Regions from separate parts of the Planococcus sp. PAMC 21323 genome, predicted to be linked through region 2. Evidence: a T-box and tRNA genes for the amino acid it is inferred to sense, from the RefSeq annotation. Region 2 holds a T-box; the other holds one or more tRNA genes.

Region 1 (7,920 bases), 650 kb from region 2:
GCGGACCGTTCCAGGTCGCTTCGCCTAATCCTACCTTTTGTAACTCCGTATAGAGTGTCCTACAACCCCAAGAGGCAAGCCTCTTGGTTTGGGCTGATCCCGTTTCGCTCGCCGCTACTCAGGGAATCGCATTTGCTTTCTCTTCCTCCAGGTACTTAGATGTTTCAGTTCCCTGGGTCTGCCTTCTCATGTGCTATAGATTCACACATGGATACTACCCGATTAAAGGTAGTGGGTTCCCCCATTCGGAAATCTCCGGATCATCGCTCACTTACAGCTCCCCGAAGCATATCGGTGTTAGTGCCGTCCTTCTTCGGCTCCTAGTGCCAAGGCATCCACCGTGCGCCCTTTCTAACTTAACCAATGGTTAATTAAAAAGTTGTGACCAATGGTCACGCGTACTTGAATTTCTTGCATTTGTTTCAATGTCGTTTTATCCAGTTTTCAAAGAACAAGTTTGAAAGTCACAAAAAAAGGCGTTGCCGCCTGAAGGTGAACCTTCAAAACTGAACGCAAAACGTCAACCCCGAGAAAACTCGGTTCCGAATTTATCCTTAGAAAGGAGGTGATCCAGCCGCACCTTCCGATACGGCTACCTTGTTACGACTTCACCCCAATCATCTGTCCCACCTTCGGCGGCTGGCTCCACAAGGGTTACCTCACCGACTTCGGGTGTTACAAACTCTCGTGGTGTGACGGGCGGTGTGTACAAGGCCCGGGAACGTATTCACCGTGGCATGCTGATCCACGATTACTAGCGATTCCGGCTTCATGCAGGCGAGTTGCAGCCTACAATCCGAACTGAGAACGGTTTTATGGGATTGGCTCCCCCTCGCGGGTTGGCAACCCTTTGTACCGTCCATTGTAGCACGTGTGTAGCCCAGGTCATAAGGGGCATGATGATTTGACGTCATCCCCACCTTCCTCCGGTTTGTCACCGGCAGTCACCTTAGAGTGCCCAACTGAATGCTGGCAACTAAGATCAAGGGTTGCGCTCGTTGCGGGACTTAACCCAACATCTCACGACACGAGCTGACGACAACCATGCACCACCTGTCACCACTGTCCCCGAAGGGAAAAGTGTATCTCTACACCGGGCAGTGGGATGTCAAGACCTGGTAAGGTTCTTCGCGTTGCTTCGAATTAAACCACATGCTCCACCGCTTGTGCGGGCCCCCGTCAATTCCTTTGAGTTTCAGCCTTGCGGCCGTACTCCCCAGGCGGAGTGCTTAATGCGTTAGCTGCAGCACTAAGGGGCGGAAACCCCCTAACACTTAGCACTCATCGTTTACGGCGTGGACTACCAGGGTATCTAATCCTGTTTGCTCCCCACGCTTTCGCGCCTCAGCGTCAGTTACAGACCAGAAAGTCGCCTTCGCCACTGGTGTTCCTCCACATCTCTACGCATTTCACCGCTACACATGGAATTCCACTTTCCTCTTCTGCACTCAAGTTCTCCAGTTTCCAATGACCCTCCACGGTTGAGCCGTGGGCTTTCACATCAGACTTAAAGAACCGCCTGCGCGCGCTTTACGCCCAATAATTCCGGACAACGCTTGCCACCTACGTATTACCGCGGCTGCTGGCACGTAGTTAGCCGTGGCTTTCTGGTGAGGTACCGTCAAGGTACCAGTAGTTACTTGGTACTTGTTCTTCCCTCACAACAGAGTTTTACGATCCGAAAACCTTCGTCACTCACGCGGCGTTGCTCCGTCAGACTTTCGTCCATTGCGGAAGATTCCCTACTGCTGCCTCCCGTAGGAGTCTGGGCCGTGTCTCAGTCCCAGTGTGGCCGATCACCCTCTCAGGTCGGCTACGCATCGTCGCCTTGGTAGGCCATTACCCCACCAACTAGCTAATGCGCCGCGGGCCCATCCTGCAGTGACAGCCGAAACCGTCTTTCCGTGCAGCCTCAGGAGAGGCCGCAAACTATTCGGTATTAGCACCGGTTTCCCGGAGTTATCCCGATCTGCAGGGCAGGTTGCCCACGTGTTACTCACCCGTCCGCCGCTAAACATTGGGAGCAAGCTCCCAATGTTCCGCTCGACTTGCATGTATTAGGCACGCCGCCAGCGTTCGTCCTGAGCCAGGATCAAACTCTCCATTATAGAGTAGTGTTGATTGCTCAATACTGCTGGCGTATCGCCGTCCGAAGACGCACGATTCGCTTTGATCTGCGTAAGCTGATCAGTAAGTTTTGCGCGGGCCGTTTTGCGCGACCGTTGCTATTTGTTGACGTTTTGCTGTTCAGTTTTCAAGGTTCAGTTATTAATTTAAAATTATGGAGCGGGTGAAGGGAATCGAACCCTCATCATCAGCTTGGAAGGCTGAGGTTTTACCACTAAACTACACCCGCATTATTATAAGAAGAAATTTATGGTGCGCCCGAGAGGACTCGAACCTCTAACCGCTTGATTCGTAGTCAAGTACTCTATCCAATTGAGCTACGGGCGCATTAGAGATTATATGGTGCGGCCGAGAAGAGTCGAACTTCCACGGGATTTCTCCCACTAGGCCCTCAACCTAGCGCGTCTGCCATTCCGCCACGACCGCTTGAATTAATTTTAGAGACAAATTCTATTATACTGCATCTTCACTTTAATGTCAATGAGAAATTAGAATTTCTAATTCATTGTCGTTTCGGCTTATTAATAATGGCTGGGGTACCTGGATTCGAACCAGGGCATGACGGGATCAAAACCCGTTGCCTTACCGCTTGGCTATACCCCAATAAATGGCGGTCCCGACCGGGATCGAACCGGCGATCTCCTGCGTGACAGGCAGGCATGTTAACCGCTACACCACGGGACCATTTGGTTGCGGGGGCAGGATTTGAACCTGCGACCTTTGGGTTATGAGCCCAACGAGCTACCGAACTGCTCCACCCCGCGACAATAATATTAGATTATTTTTTTCAAAAAACAATAATTCGTTTTTTTATAGTTGTTTAACTCATGTATTAGTGTACCACAGTTATTATCTAACTATAACTTTTCAGATTAATTGTTTTTTAAAAGTTGGTGACCCCTACGGGATTCGAACCCGTGTTACCGCCGTGAAAGGGCGGTGTCTTAACCGCTTGACCAAGGGGCCATAAATGGCTCCGAAGGTAGGACTCGAACCTACGACCATCGCATTAACAGTGCGGTGCTCTACCACTGAGCTACTTCGGAATAATGTTTAATTACTTGTCGACTTTTTCTATTATAGAGAGGTCTGAGAGAATCGTCAATACCTTTTTCGTTTTAATTTTACTTTTGTTTTTCTTTAGAGAAAATTACACTCTAGTCCCAAATAAAAAAGGAGACAAACCAGTTGTGGGTTGTCTCCTTTTCAGCTGAATTATTATTGTGCTACTAGTTTTCCCGAGCAGCGACCACATCTGTAGCGTTCTGTATTCATCCGAATCTTACGCTTGTAGTTTGTTTCGCACATTACACATTGATAAACATAAGTCTTCATAGAGCGCTGCTTCGTTTTGTTTTCTAACAATGAACAAAAACGAGGTGATCCTGTTTTCTGGAGTAATTCTTTAAAATCTTGATCTCGATGCTTATATCCTCTTCCTTCTATATGAAGATGGTAATGGCAAAGCTCGTGTTTAATAATCCCTTCCAATTCGACATATCCAAATTTCTCATAAGACCTTGGATTTATTTCAATATGATGAGAACGCAACAGATACCTGCCCCCTGTTGTTCTCAATCTTGAATTGAAAATACCTTCATGCCGAAATGGCTTAGAAAAATTTTCTAGCGAGATCTCTTTTATTAGTTCTGTTAGTTCTTCGTTCGTCATAGTAATTCCCCTATACTTAAAGTTAAAGGGTTTGCTCTTCCGGTTGTAACATCGTTAAGGCAATGCGTCCTTTATCTTTTTCTACTTTTTCAACCCAAGCAGTGACAATGTCCCCTACCGCAACTACCTCTAGTGGATGCTTTACAAAACCTTTTTTCAGTTTCGAGATATGGACCAAGCCATCTTGCTTTACTCCGATGTCAATAAACGCGCCAAAGTCGACTACGTTACGAACAGTCCCTTGCACTTCCATGCCCGGAAGTAAGTCTTCCATTTTCAAAATATCGTTTTTCAATAGCGGCTGCGGAAATTCATCACGCGGATCACGGAACGGTTTTTTCAACGCATCCAAAATATCTTTCAAGGTTATTTCTCCGACACCCCACTCTGCACTTAACTCGGATAGCTCGAGCGCTTCAAGTTTTTCAGAGATACCTACTTTACCAACAGATTTTTTGTCTTCCCCTACTAGTTTCAAGAGTTTTTCTGCAATGTCATAACTCTCCGGATGAATACCTGTTGCGTCTAACGGATTCTTACCTTCAGGAATCCGCAAAAATCCGATTGCTTGTTCATACGTCTTCGCGCCTAGACGCGGAATTTTTTTCAGCTGAGCGCGTGAAGTAAAGCGACCATTCTCATCTCTTACCTTAATTACGTTTTCAGCTACAGTTTTACTTAAACCTGCTACATAATGCAATAACGAAGCGGAGGCCGAGTTAACGTTGACTCCTACTTGGTTAACAGCCGTTTCTACAACAAAAGTTAGTTGGTCTGCTAATTTCTTTTGAGAAACATCGTGCTGGTATTGACCAACTCCTACAGCTTTCGGGTCAATCTTCACCAGCTCAGACAGCGGATCTTGCAAACGACGTGCAATAGATGCCGCACTTCGTTCTTCAACTTTTAAATCCGGGAACTCAGCTCGCGCGATATCAGACGCCGAATAAACACTAGCACCTGCTTCGTTGACAATGACATAAGAAATATTTGCCGAAGTTTCCGATAAGAAGTCCGCAACAAATTGCTCAGTTTCACGAGATGCTGTACCGTTACCAATCGCCATGATTTCAATCGGGTACTTGGCCGTTAAGCGCTCCATAATTTTTTTCGAGCCTGCTTGATCAGATTTTGGTGGGTGTGGATAAATAACTGCTACCTCTAAAAGTTTTCCGGTCTCATCGATGACTGCCAGTTTGCAACCTGTTCGGTAAGCTGGGTCTACCCCTAAAACCATTTTGTTTTTCATTGGTGGCTGCAGTAAAAGGTTGCGTAAGTTTTCTGAGAAGATGTGAATGGCTTGCGTTTCACCTTTCTCACTCAACTCGGCGCGAATTTCTCGTTCGACGGATGGCTGGATCAATCGCTTATAACTATCTTCGATTGCTGCAGCTATCACCTCTGTCGTTGAGTGAGTTTGCTTTATCCAATTATTTTTCATCAACGTAACGATGCGATCAACTGGTGGATTAACGGAAACTTTTAGCACATCTTCTTTTTCTCCACGATTAATCGCTAAAATTCGATGCGGAACAATTTTTTGGATTGCTTCTTCGTATTCGTAATACATTTGAAAAACTTGTTTTTCGTCTTCATGATTTTTTTTAGCTATTGTAGCGATGGTTCCGCTTTTTCGGGTCATGTAACGAATTTTCTCTCGAACATCCGGGTCGTCCGCAAATAATTCCGCTAAAATATCTTGTGCGCCTTGAATGGCTTCTTCAGCAGAAGTAACCCCTTCTTCTTCATTGACAAATGTATCTGCTTTTTCCATTAACTTTTCATCGCCAGGTGCTAGCATCCAATCAGCTAACGGTTGCAAGCCTTTTTCTTTAGCGATAATTGCTTTTGTGCGCCGTTTTTGTTTGTATGGTCGATATAAATCTTCTAGGCGTTGTAAAACAGTAGCTCCATTAATCGCCTTTTCTAGTTCCTCTGTTAGTTTTTCTTGTTCTGTGATTGAACGAATCACTTCTATTTTTCGCTGTTCTAAATTTTGAATGTATGTATATCGATCATCAATCGCCTTAATCTGAACTTCATCTAACGAGCCGGTTGCTTCTTTTCTGTAGCGCGCGATAAAAGGTACGGTGTTGCCATCTTCTATTAATGCGATAACTTGCGCAACTTGGTCTTTTCGCACGTCCGCTTCTTTTGCGATTAATGTATGTATTTGTTGCATTTCCATCTAGACACTCCCCTTCAATTCTTTCTCATTTTAACACATAAAAAAGAAGCCTTCTCATTTGAGAAGACTTCCTGTTATGAATGTAGCGTCGTCAACCGTTTGAATCGACTCTAATATATCACTGTATAATTGTTCAGGCACCGTTGCTTTACGCATCATGGATTTTGGATTTCTTAAATCCACTCCATCAGAATGAATCAAAAACAAATCGTTCTCCATATATGTGTATAGTTGAGTACGCAGCTTTTGCGGACGTCCTGACAAATAGCCCATTACCGGCAATGGGTAAATAATTTCATCTTTTGTTTTTCGGTACAGATAAAACCGGATATTACCGACACAGCTGTATTCAAGGGTTTTATTATTAAAATCAACTTTAAAAATCGCCACAGCAGCGCCTCGTTTATGAATCATCAACTCATTAAAGCGTTGCATTAATTGATCCACTGTTTCGTGATGGTATTCTCTTAAAATCTGAGGAATCACTTGAGACGATTCACGTGCTATGGGTCCACTACCTAATCCATCAGCTACGGAGCAAATAAAGTAATCATCTGTTAACACGGTATGATAACTGTCGCCAGATTCATAATTCCCTTTTTTTGCTGCGTTGAAAATAAAAGCATTTATAGAACTATGCTGAATTTTCTCCACTAGGATACTCCGCCAGCTGCTAAAATTGCTTCTTGAAGTTTTTTAATCGCTTTTCTTTGTAAGCGAGAAACATGCATCTGAGAAATGCCGAGTTTATCCCCAGCCTCTTTCTGACTCAACTGGTCTATGTAGGTGAATTGGATGATTTGCTTTTCGCGTTCAGAAAGCACATTCATCGCTTCAGCTACAAGCATGCGTTGATCCGCTTTCTCATATCCATCGTCTTCCTGGCCAACTACATCAAATAAAGTAATTGTGCTACCGTCTGAATCTGCCTCTAAAGAATGATCCATTGAAAGTGCTTGATAGCTTTTGCCCATCTCCATTGCTTCCAATATATCGTCTTCTTCAACGTCTAGATATTCAGCGATTTCCCATACTTGTGGCGAGCGCTGAAGTTCTCTTGTTAGTACTTCAACCGTCGCTTTTATCCGAGGACCTAGTTCCTTTATGCGACGCGGAACATGGATTGCCCACGTTTTGTCACGCAAGAATCGTTTAATCTCTCCAATAATTGTAGGCACAGCAAAAGCTTCAAAACTACGACCGAACGATGGATCATAGCGTCTAATAGCTCCTAAAAGTCCGAGCATGCCTACTTGCGCTATATCTTCATGATAAGATTTCCCATTCGAATATTTTCGGGCAATGGATTCGACAAGGCGTTTATAATTTAACACCAAGTTTGTTTGGGCTTCTTCATCTTCTGTTTTCTGATAAGCTTCAATCCAATCAAGCACCTGCTCTTTAGTAGGCTGATTAGGATGAGACTGTTTCGACATCCTTCTCCACCTGCTCTCCTTCAACATGCTTTGTCATGAAGATCGTTACTCCTTCTTGATGATGAACTTTAACTTCGTCCATTAATGTTTCAATCAAATACAAGCCGAGACCTCCTTCGCGAAGAAAAGCACCTTCTTCTTCATCGTGATAAGGTCCAACTTTTGCTTTAGTTTCTTCAAAATTAAAGCTGCGACCGTGATCAGCGACCATAATTTCGATTTTATCTTCATAAAGTGCACAGCCAATTACAACTTCACCTTGCTCACCTTCAGTGTAAGCATGTTGAACCGCATTTGTCACCGCTTCACTTGAAGCAATTTTCAAATCCTCTATATCATCAAACGAAAAACCAATACGACTAGCCAAACCTGAAATCGTAAGTCTTGCAACACCTACGTATTGTGATTTAGCGGGAACTCTCATTTCTACATAATCGAAAGGACGCATATCAATTACCCTCCTTCCCGACTGATTCGATATCCATAATATCGCCTAGA
Region 2 (7,920 bases):
TTTTGGGTCTCGGACAATTTCTCCATTTACTTCAACTGCTTTTGATTTTAATAAGATTTTAACTTCTTTTCTTGAGCCATGACCCATATTAGAAAGATATTTATCTAAACGCATTGCGTCACTCCTAAAAGCCTAATTTTCGAGAGATTTTCGTTATTTTCGAGCCCATTAATTTTTGTGCTAAGCCCGTTTTTAAACCGAGATAGCCATAAACAACTGCGCCAACACCACCAATTAGAATGATCCGTATCATTGATAGGAACTTATTGTCCATGCCGATAAATAGATTTAATCCTGATATCGCTAAGAATACTGCTCCCGCCATAATCAAGTTTAATATAACGATTAAAATGACACGTCTTCCGACCATTTGCGAACGGTAATTCATGGTTTTAGCGATTACCACCATGTTCATGCCAATAGCCACAACATAACCGATGATAGTTGCTGCAATCGCACCATCTGTTTCAAAAAGTTCAATCAGCGGTGTATTTAGTACTGCTTTTAATAAAAGACCAGTAGATAAGTTGATAATGATCCATTTCTGTTTATTGATACCTTGTAATATAGATGCTGTGACTGGGAAAGCAGAAAACAATATTGCCACTGGCAAATAATGCGCCAAAATTTCAGATCCAACATCACTTACTTCGTAGAAGACATGGTATAACTCATTAGAAAGCATTGTCATCCCAATAACCGCTGGTAATGTTAAGAACAATAATAACTGGATTGATTGATCTAATGTCCGTGATACTTGAAGATATTCTCTGCGTGTAAAGTGTTTCGTGATCAACGGGATTAATGCCATTGAGAAACCAGTAGCAAGCATAACTGGAATCATGACAAGTTTATGAGCAGTTAAATTTAAAATACCTAAAAGATCGATTTCCGAGAAATTCCCACCAGAACTCATCGCCCGGTTAAACGTCATTAAGTCGACAAATTGGAACAACGGGTTGGCAATACCGAGGAATATAACTGGTACGGCATAAATCAAAATCTCTTTGTACATATCACGTAATTTAACATCATACGATTCGACCGAATTCGCTAACAGCTGATTGTATTCCGGCTTTTTCTTTTTCCAGAAATACCCCAAAGTGACAATACCACCAAGAGCTCCGACTGCTGCAGACAATACGGCAAATTGAATTGCTGTTTTTGGCGTTCCATCAAAAATGTATAGAACTGCAAATGCGCCGCCCAAAAGGAAAATGATGCGAACAATTTGTTCGACCAACTGAGAAACAGCGGTCGGCATCATGTAGTTATAGCCTTGGAAAAACCCTCTCCAAAGACTCATAAATGGCACGACAATTAATGCAAAACTGACCCACCGAATAGCTTCTGTAACATCACCTACCGAATAAATAAGTTCATCTTCAGATATGGTAATGCGCGCAAGTGGTTCTGCGAAGATATAGAGCATAAGAAACGACACAAACCCGGTGATCATCATCGTCAATAGACCTGACTTTAATAATCTCCTCCCCGTTTCATAATCTCCAAGAGAATTGTATTTAGCGGTAAATTTTGAGAAAGCAATTGGCGCGCCTGAAATAGCTAGCGCCAACATCAAGTTATACGGGATATACGCATATTGATAAAGCCCGATATTCTTTTCTCCTACCATGCTATAAAACGGAATGATATAAATAACTCCAAGAATTTTCGACAAAAATAAACCTAATGTTAAGATGGCTGTACCTTTAACTAATGACGACATTTTACACTTCCTGACTTGTTCATAATAAAAAGCAATCTACACGATAGTTTACACCTATAGATGAAATTACTCAACGTGTTTCGCTGCATCGTGTATACTAAAAAGAAAACGAAAGCGAGTTCTTATATTATGTATGACGTTATAATCGTAGGCGGAGGTTCCTCCGGCCTAATGGCATCTATTGCCGCAGCTTCGAATAGCCAAAAAGTATTATTGATTGAAAAAGGAAAAAAGTTAGGAAAAAAACTACTGATATCTGGTGGTGGGCGCTGCAACGTAACGAATCGGTTACCACTTGATGAAATTGTAAAGCATATTCCAGGGAATGGCCGTTTTCTTCATAGCCCTTTTTCTGTATTCAATAACGAAGACATTATTTCCTTTTTTGAAGGACTTGGTGTTGCGTTAAAAGAAGAAGACCACGGTCGCATGTTTCCAGTTTCAAACCGCGCACAAGATGTAGCAGATGCCATGTTTAAAGAAATGGAACGACTCAATGTCACCATTTTACTGGATTCACCTGTTAAAAAATTATTGATGACTGACGAAAAAGTGACTGGTGTTCGTCTTCATACCGGTGAAGAATACACGGCTAAAGCAATTGTTGTAGCCGTTGGAGGTAAAGCCGTACCACAAACTGGCTCTACTGGTGACGGTTATCCGTGGGCAGAAAAAGCAGGTCACTTGGTGACAGAGCTTTACCCAACAGAAGTGCCGCTCTTGTCTAAAGAACCTTTCATCGTTGGCCGCGAGCTTCAAGGTTTAGCATTACGTGATGCAGCAGTAACGGTATTAAACAAAAAGGGCAAAGTACTTGTCACGCATCAAATGGATATGCTATTCACTCATTTTGGGCTGAGCGGTCCAGCAGTTTTACGCTGTAGCCAATACGTCGTCAAAGAAATGAAGAAAAATGGCGGTCAACCGGTGGAAATGCGGATTAATACTTTACCAGATGAAAATGCAGAATCTGCTTTTCAGTTGCTAAACAAAATGATGAAAGACGAACCAAAAAAATCGTTGAAGAACGTTTGGAAAAGCTTAGCGCAAGAGCGTTGGTTGCTGTTTCTCATGACGCGTGCAGAAATCGATCCACTTCTGACTGGTGCAGAAGTGCCAAGTGATAAAGTACGCGCCATGGCTCAGCAGTTAACGGCGTTTACGATGTTTGTTAACGGTACGCAATCGATTGAAAAAGCATTTGTTACGGGTGGCGGTGTGTCGATCAAAGAAATCGAACCCAAAACGATGGCATCGAAAAAGAAACCTGGATTGTATTTCTGCGGTGAAATTTTAGATATTCACGGCTACACAGGCGGATACAACATCACGTCTGCATTCGTTACAGGAAACGTAGCCGGACAAAGCGCAGCTCGATTTGCGAAAGAACATCAAGTCGCATCACAAAATTGAGTTCTTGCGTGAAGGGGTAGCTAATACTAAAGCGCTATTCACTTAACTTAACAATGCAAAAGAGGCAAGCTGGAAATTTCCCCAGCTTGCCTCTTTTTTTGAAATGCTCCCGGAAGGTTTTGCATTTTCATGTCTACTTTTTTAGCCTACTACGATGTTGACTAATTTCCCTGGAATAACAATTACTTTGCGAACTTCTTTGCCTTCAGTTGCTTTTTGAACATTGTCGTCAGCAAGCGCTGCTGTTTCCAACTCTTCTTTTGTGCTGTCTTTTGCAATTGCTAGCTTTGTTTTTACTTTGCCATTTACTTGAACTACAACTTGAATAACGTCATCGATCATTTTCGACTCATCAAATTTTGGCCAATTTTCATAAGTAACCGAACCTTCGTGACCCAACTTCTCCCATAGCTCTTCTGCTACGTGAGGTGCAATTGGAGACAATAGTTTCACAAAACCTTCTACGTATTCTTTTGGAATAGAATCGACTTTATAGCCTTCGTTAATAAAGACCATCATTTGTGAAATAGCTGTGTTAAAGCGCAACCCTTCAAAATCATCTGTTACTTTTTTAACCGTTTGGTGATAGACTTTTTCCAGTTTACCGTCATTTGCATCCGTAATTTTCGCACTCAATTGCTCTTCGTCCATCAACAAGCGCCAAATACGGTCTAGGAATCGACGCGAGCCATCTAAGCCATTAGTTGACCATGCAATGGATGCTTCAAGTGGTCCCATAAACATTTCGTACATACGTAATGTATCAGCACCGTGGCTTTCGATAATTTGGTCGGGGTTCACGACATTGCCTTTTGATTTCGACATTTTCTCGTTTCCTTCGCCCAGAATCATCCCTTGGTTAAATAGCTTTTGGAAAGGTTCTTTTGTCGATACCACACCGATATCGTAAAGCACTTTATGCCAGAAACGTGCATATAGTAGGTGAAGTACTGCATGCTCTGCACCGCCGATATAAACATCAACTGGCAACCAGCGTTTCAATAATTCTGGGTCTGCCAACATTTCATCGTTGGTTGGATCGATAAAGCGCAAATAATACCAGCAGCTTCCTGCCCATTGCGGCATCGTATTGGTTTCGCGGCGGCCTTTCATTCCTGTTTCAGGATGAACGACATTTACCCAATCCGTAATATTGGCAAGAGGTGATTCGCCTGTTCCGCTTGGCTTAATATCTGTCGTTACTGGCAACATTAATGGCAAGTCTTTTTCTTCGACAGGCGTCATTGTGCCATCTTCCCAGTGAATAATTGGGATTGGCTCGCCCCAGTAACGCTGACGACTAAACAACCAATCACGCAAACGGTACGTAATTTTCTTTTCGCCCACTTTTTTATCTACTAGCCAGTCAATCGCTCGTTCAATTGCTTCTTTTTTGTTCAATCCGTTTAAGAAGTCAGAATTGATCAATTCACCGTCTCCTGCATAAGCTTCTTCTTCAATATTACCGCCTGATACGACTTCAACAATCGGCAAATCAAACTGCTTCGCAAATTCATAGTCACGCTCATCGTGAGCTGGAACGGCCATGATTGCGCCTGTTCCATAAGTTGCCAATACATAATCAGCAATCCAAACCGGCATTTTTTCACCACTTGCTGGATTTATTGCATATGCGCCTGTGAAAACACCTGATTTGTCTTTTGCCAAATCTGTACGTTCCAAATCACTTTTCGTTTTAACGTCGTCAATGTATTTTTCAACAGCAGCTTTTTGATCCGCTGTAGTAATCGCAGCTACCAATTTATGTTCAGGAGCAAGCACCGCGTAAGTTGCGCCAAAAATCGTGTCTGGACGTGTTGTAAACGCACGGAAAGAATGTTCTGTGTCTGCGACTTGGAATTCTAATTCAGCACCTTCTGATTTTCCGATCCAGTTGCGTTGCATGTCTTTTAAGCTTTCAGGCCAATCCAAGTCGTCCAAATCTTCAAGTAAACGGTCAGCATAATTTGTAATACGCAATACCCATTGGCGCATAGGACGACGTTCAACCGGATGACCACCGCGTTCTGATTTGCCATCGATTACTTCTTCGTTCGCCAAAACAGTTCCAAGTGCTGGGCACCAGTTAACCGCTACCTCATCAACATAAGCCAATCCTTTATTATACAATTGGATAAAAATCCATTGCGTCCATTTATAATAAGACGGATCTGTTGTGCTAATTTCACGGTCCCAGTCATATGAAAATCCAAGTTCTTGAATTTGACGCTTAAACGTTTCAATATTTTTAGCCGTAAATTCTGCTGGATCATTTCCAGTATCAAGTGCATATTGCTCTGCAGGTAGACCAAAAGCGTCCCACCCCATTGGATGTAACACGTTATAACCTTGCATACGTTTAACACGGCTTAAAATGTCTGTCGCTGTATAGCCTTCTGGGTGTCCAACGTGAAGTCCAGCACCTGATGGATACGGAAACATATCCAATGCATAAAACTTCGGTTTAGACGGGTCGTCTATCAGTTTAAAGGTTTTGTTGTCTTGCCAATATTTCTGCCACTTTTTCTCGACTAGTTTGTGATTGAATGTCATTTCCGATTCCTCCTCAAAATAAAAAAATCCCGCCCCTCAAAAAATAAGGGACGGGATTTTCCCGCGGTACCACCCAAATTAGCGACTGCTCGCTCAACTTGACTCCTTAACGCGGAAAACGGTGTATCTTACTTAGTTTCACATACACTGACTCCAAGGTGAGTTCGGTTGCGCATTTTACCGGCTTGCACCAAACGCCGGCTCTCTGTGGAAAATACACAAACTACTAGTCCTCTTCGCTGTCATTAACTATTGTCTCTATTTTAGACGAGTCGCTGTTTTTTGGCAATAGCCTATGAGACTTTAACGTTTTCTGTGTTTAGCGGTGCATCTGTTGAATCGATTATATCTTGAACCGTAAAGCCATCAAAGACTTCTGACAAAACCAATCCGGCGTCTGTCACTTCAATTACTGCACGTTCTGTAATGATTTTATTGACGACGCCTTTACCTGTTAGCGGCAAATCACATTGCTTTTTAATTTTGGCAGAACCGTCTTTTGATACATGGTCCATAATAACAATTACTTTTTTCGCACCGTGCACTAAATCCATTGCGCCGCCCATGCCTTTAATCATTTTCCCTGGAATCATCCAGTTCGCTAAGTCGCCGTTTTCAGCAACTTCCATACCACCCAAAATTGCCACATCAATATGACCACCGCGAATCATCGCGAACGATTCAGCACTCGTGAAGAAAGCAGAACCAGGGATTGTTGTAACTGTTTCTTTGCCTGCATTGATCAAATCTGGGTCGACATTTTCTTCTGTTGGATATGGTCCAATTCCTAAAAGTCCATTTTCTGATTGAAGAACGACACTTTTATTGTCGGAGATGAAATTCGCTACAAGTGTCGGCATTCCGATTCCTAAGTTTACGTAATCGCCATCGTTAATTTCTTTTTCAGCTCGTTTTGCAATGCGTTCTCTGACTAATTGTTTATCCAAGATTTTCTCCACCCTTTCCTAAACAGTGCGTGTTGTAAGACGTTCAATGCGCTTTTCTTGATCTGCTTGAAGCAATCCTTGTACATAAATGCTTGGCGTTTGAACGTGATTTGGATTAATGTCGCCAATTTCTACAATCTCTTCTACTTCTGCAATGGTAATTTTTCCAGCTGCTGCTGCAAGCGGGTTAAAGTTTTGTGCTGTTTTGTTATACACCAGATTACCCATTTTATCGGCTTTATGTGCTCTTATTAATGCAAAGTCAGCGCGTAACGCGTGTTCTAGTACATATTCTTTACCATCAAATTCACGAACTTCTTTGCCTTCTGCAACTGTTGTCCCTACGCCAGCTGGTGTAAAGAAAGCCGGAATTCCCGCTCCACCTGCGCGCATTTTTTCAGCTAATGTTCCTTGTGGTGTCAATTCAACTTCGATTTCGCCCGATAACACTTGGCGTTCGAACTCTTTGTTTTCACCTACATAAGAACCAATCATTTTTTTTATTTGTTTGTTTTTCAATAACAGGCCAAGACCCCATTCGTCTACACCACAGTTATTGGAAATGACGGTCAGATCGGTTACCCCTTTATCAACTAGTGCTAAAATAAGCTGTTCAGGTATTCCTACTAACCCAAATCCGCCCACCATAATTGTGGCACCGTCTTGAATTTGTTCGACTGCTTCTTTTGCAGAACTATAAATCGGTTTCATTCCATTATGCCTCCTCTGACTCATCCACTTAAATTCATTAGTAAAACGCTTCCATTTCAATTTAAACAAACTATTGCTCTAAACGCAATATTCATAAAAATACATAGCCTCTTTAGTAGGCATTGTTCCTAGTTTTATCGTCATGCTACAATAGCTGTTGAGGAGTTGTTTCAATTGAATAAAGAGTTTCCTTTTTCATCTGATGGAAAACGTTATTATACATGGAATCGCCATTTGCGCGATCATTTTGGTTTTAAGGTGATGAAAATCGCGTTAGATGCCGGATTTGATTGTCCGAACCGGGACGGGACAGTGGCACACGGTGGCTGTACATTTTGCAGTGTCGCAGGGTCTGGTGATTTTGCTGGAGATCGTGTTGACTCGATTCCTGAGCAATTTGATAAAGTCAAAGAAAAAATGCATCGTAAATGGAAAGATGCTAAATACATGGCGTACTTCCAGGCTTATACTAATACACATGCGCCGTTACCCGTGATTAAAGAAAAGTTTGAAGCGGCACTTGAGCAAGAAAATGTTATCGGCTTAAGCATTGCGACTCGCCCCGAT

What was found. The T-box of region 2 lies ahead of leuS (leucine--tRNA ligase). A T-box ahead of a tRNA ligase gene usually reads a tRNA of that ligase, here a tRNA-Leu.
Region 1: it has a tRNA-Leu gene. The T-box ahead of leuS (leucine--tRNA ligase) is inferred to sense a tRNA for this amino acid. The anticodon was not compared.

The regions. Positions count from the first base shown of each region.
Region 1 is NZ_CP009129.1:418,423-426,342, reverse strand. Features, by position in the region: rRNA gene PLANO_RS02285 (23S ribosomal RNA) at 1-362, opposite strand, end outside; rRNA gene PLANO_RS02280 (16S ribosomal RNA) at 559-2,108, opposite strand; tRNA gene PLANO_RS02275 (tRNA-Gly) at 2,283-2,356, opposite strand; tRNA gene PLANO_RS02270 (tRNA-Arg) at 2,378-2,454, opposite strand; tRNA gene PLANO_RS02265 (tRNA-Leu) at 2,468-2,553, opposite strand; tRNA gene PLANO_RS02260 (tRNA-Gln) at 2,656-2,730, opposite strand; tRNA gene PLANO_RS02255 (tRNA-Asp) at 2,736-2,811, opposite strand; tRNA gene PLANO_RS02250 (tRNA-Met) at 2,815-2,891, opposite strand; tRNA gene PLANO_RS02245 (tRNA-Glu) at 3,019-3,093, opposite strand; tRNA gene PLANO_RS02240 (tRNA-Asn) at 3,099-3,173, opposite strand; gene PLANO_RS02235 (SprT family protein) at 3,346-3,798, opposite strand; gene PLANO_RS02230 (Tex family protein) at 3,821-5,986, opposite strand; gene PLANO_RS02225 (PP2C family serine/threonine-protein phosphatase) at 6,041-6,640, opposite strand; gene sigB (RNA polymerase sigma factor SigB) at 6,640-7,422, opposite strand; gene rsbW (anti-sigma B factor RsbW) at 7,400-7,870, opposite strand; gene PLANO_RS02210 (anti-sigma factor antagonist) at 7,872-7,920, opposite strand, start outside.
Region 2 is NZ_CP009129.1:1,066,565-1,074,484, reverse strand. Features, by position in the region: gene PLANO_RS05475 (pseudouridine synthase) at 1-114, opposite strand, end outside; gene PLANO_RS05470 (putative polysaccharide biosynthesis protein) at 125-1,729, opposite strand; gene PLANO_RS05465 (BaiN/RdsA family NAD(P)/FAD-dependent oxidoreductase) at 1,859-3,142, shown strand; gene leuS (leucine--tRNA ligase) at 3,284-5,695, opposite strand; T-box leader at 5,739-5,944, opposite strand; gene PLANO_RS05455 (3-oxoacid CoA-transferase subunit B) at 5,989-6,642, opposite strand; gene PLANO_RS05450 (CoA transferase subunit A) at 6,661-7,353, opposite strand; gene PLANO_RS05445 (tRNA modification radical SAM protein MnmL/YtqA) at 7,528-7,920, shown strand, end outside.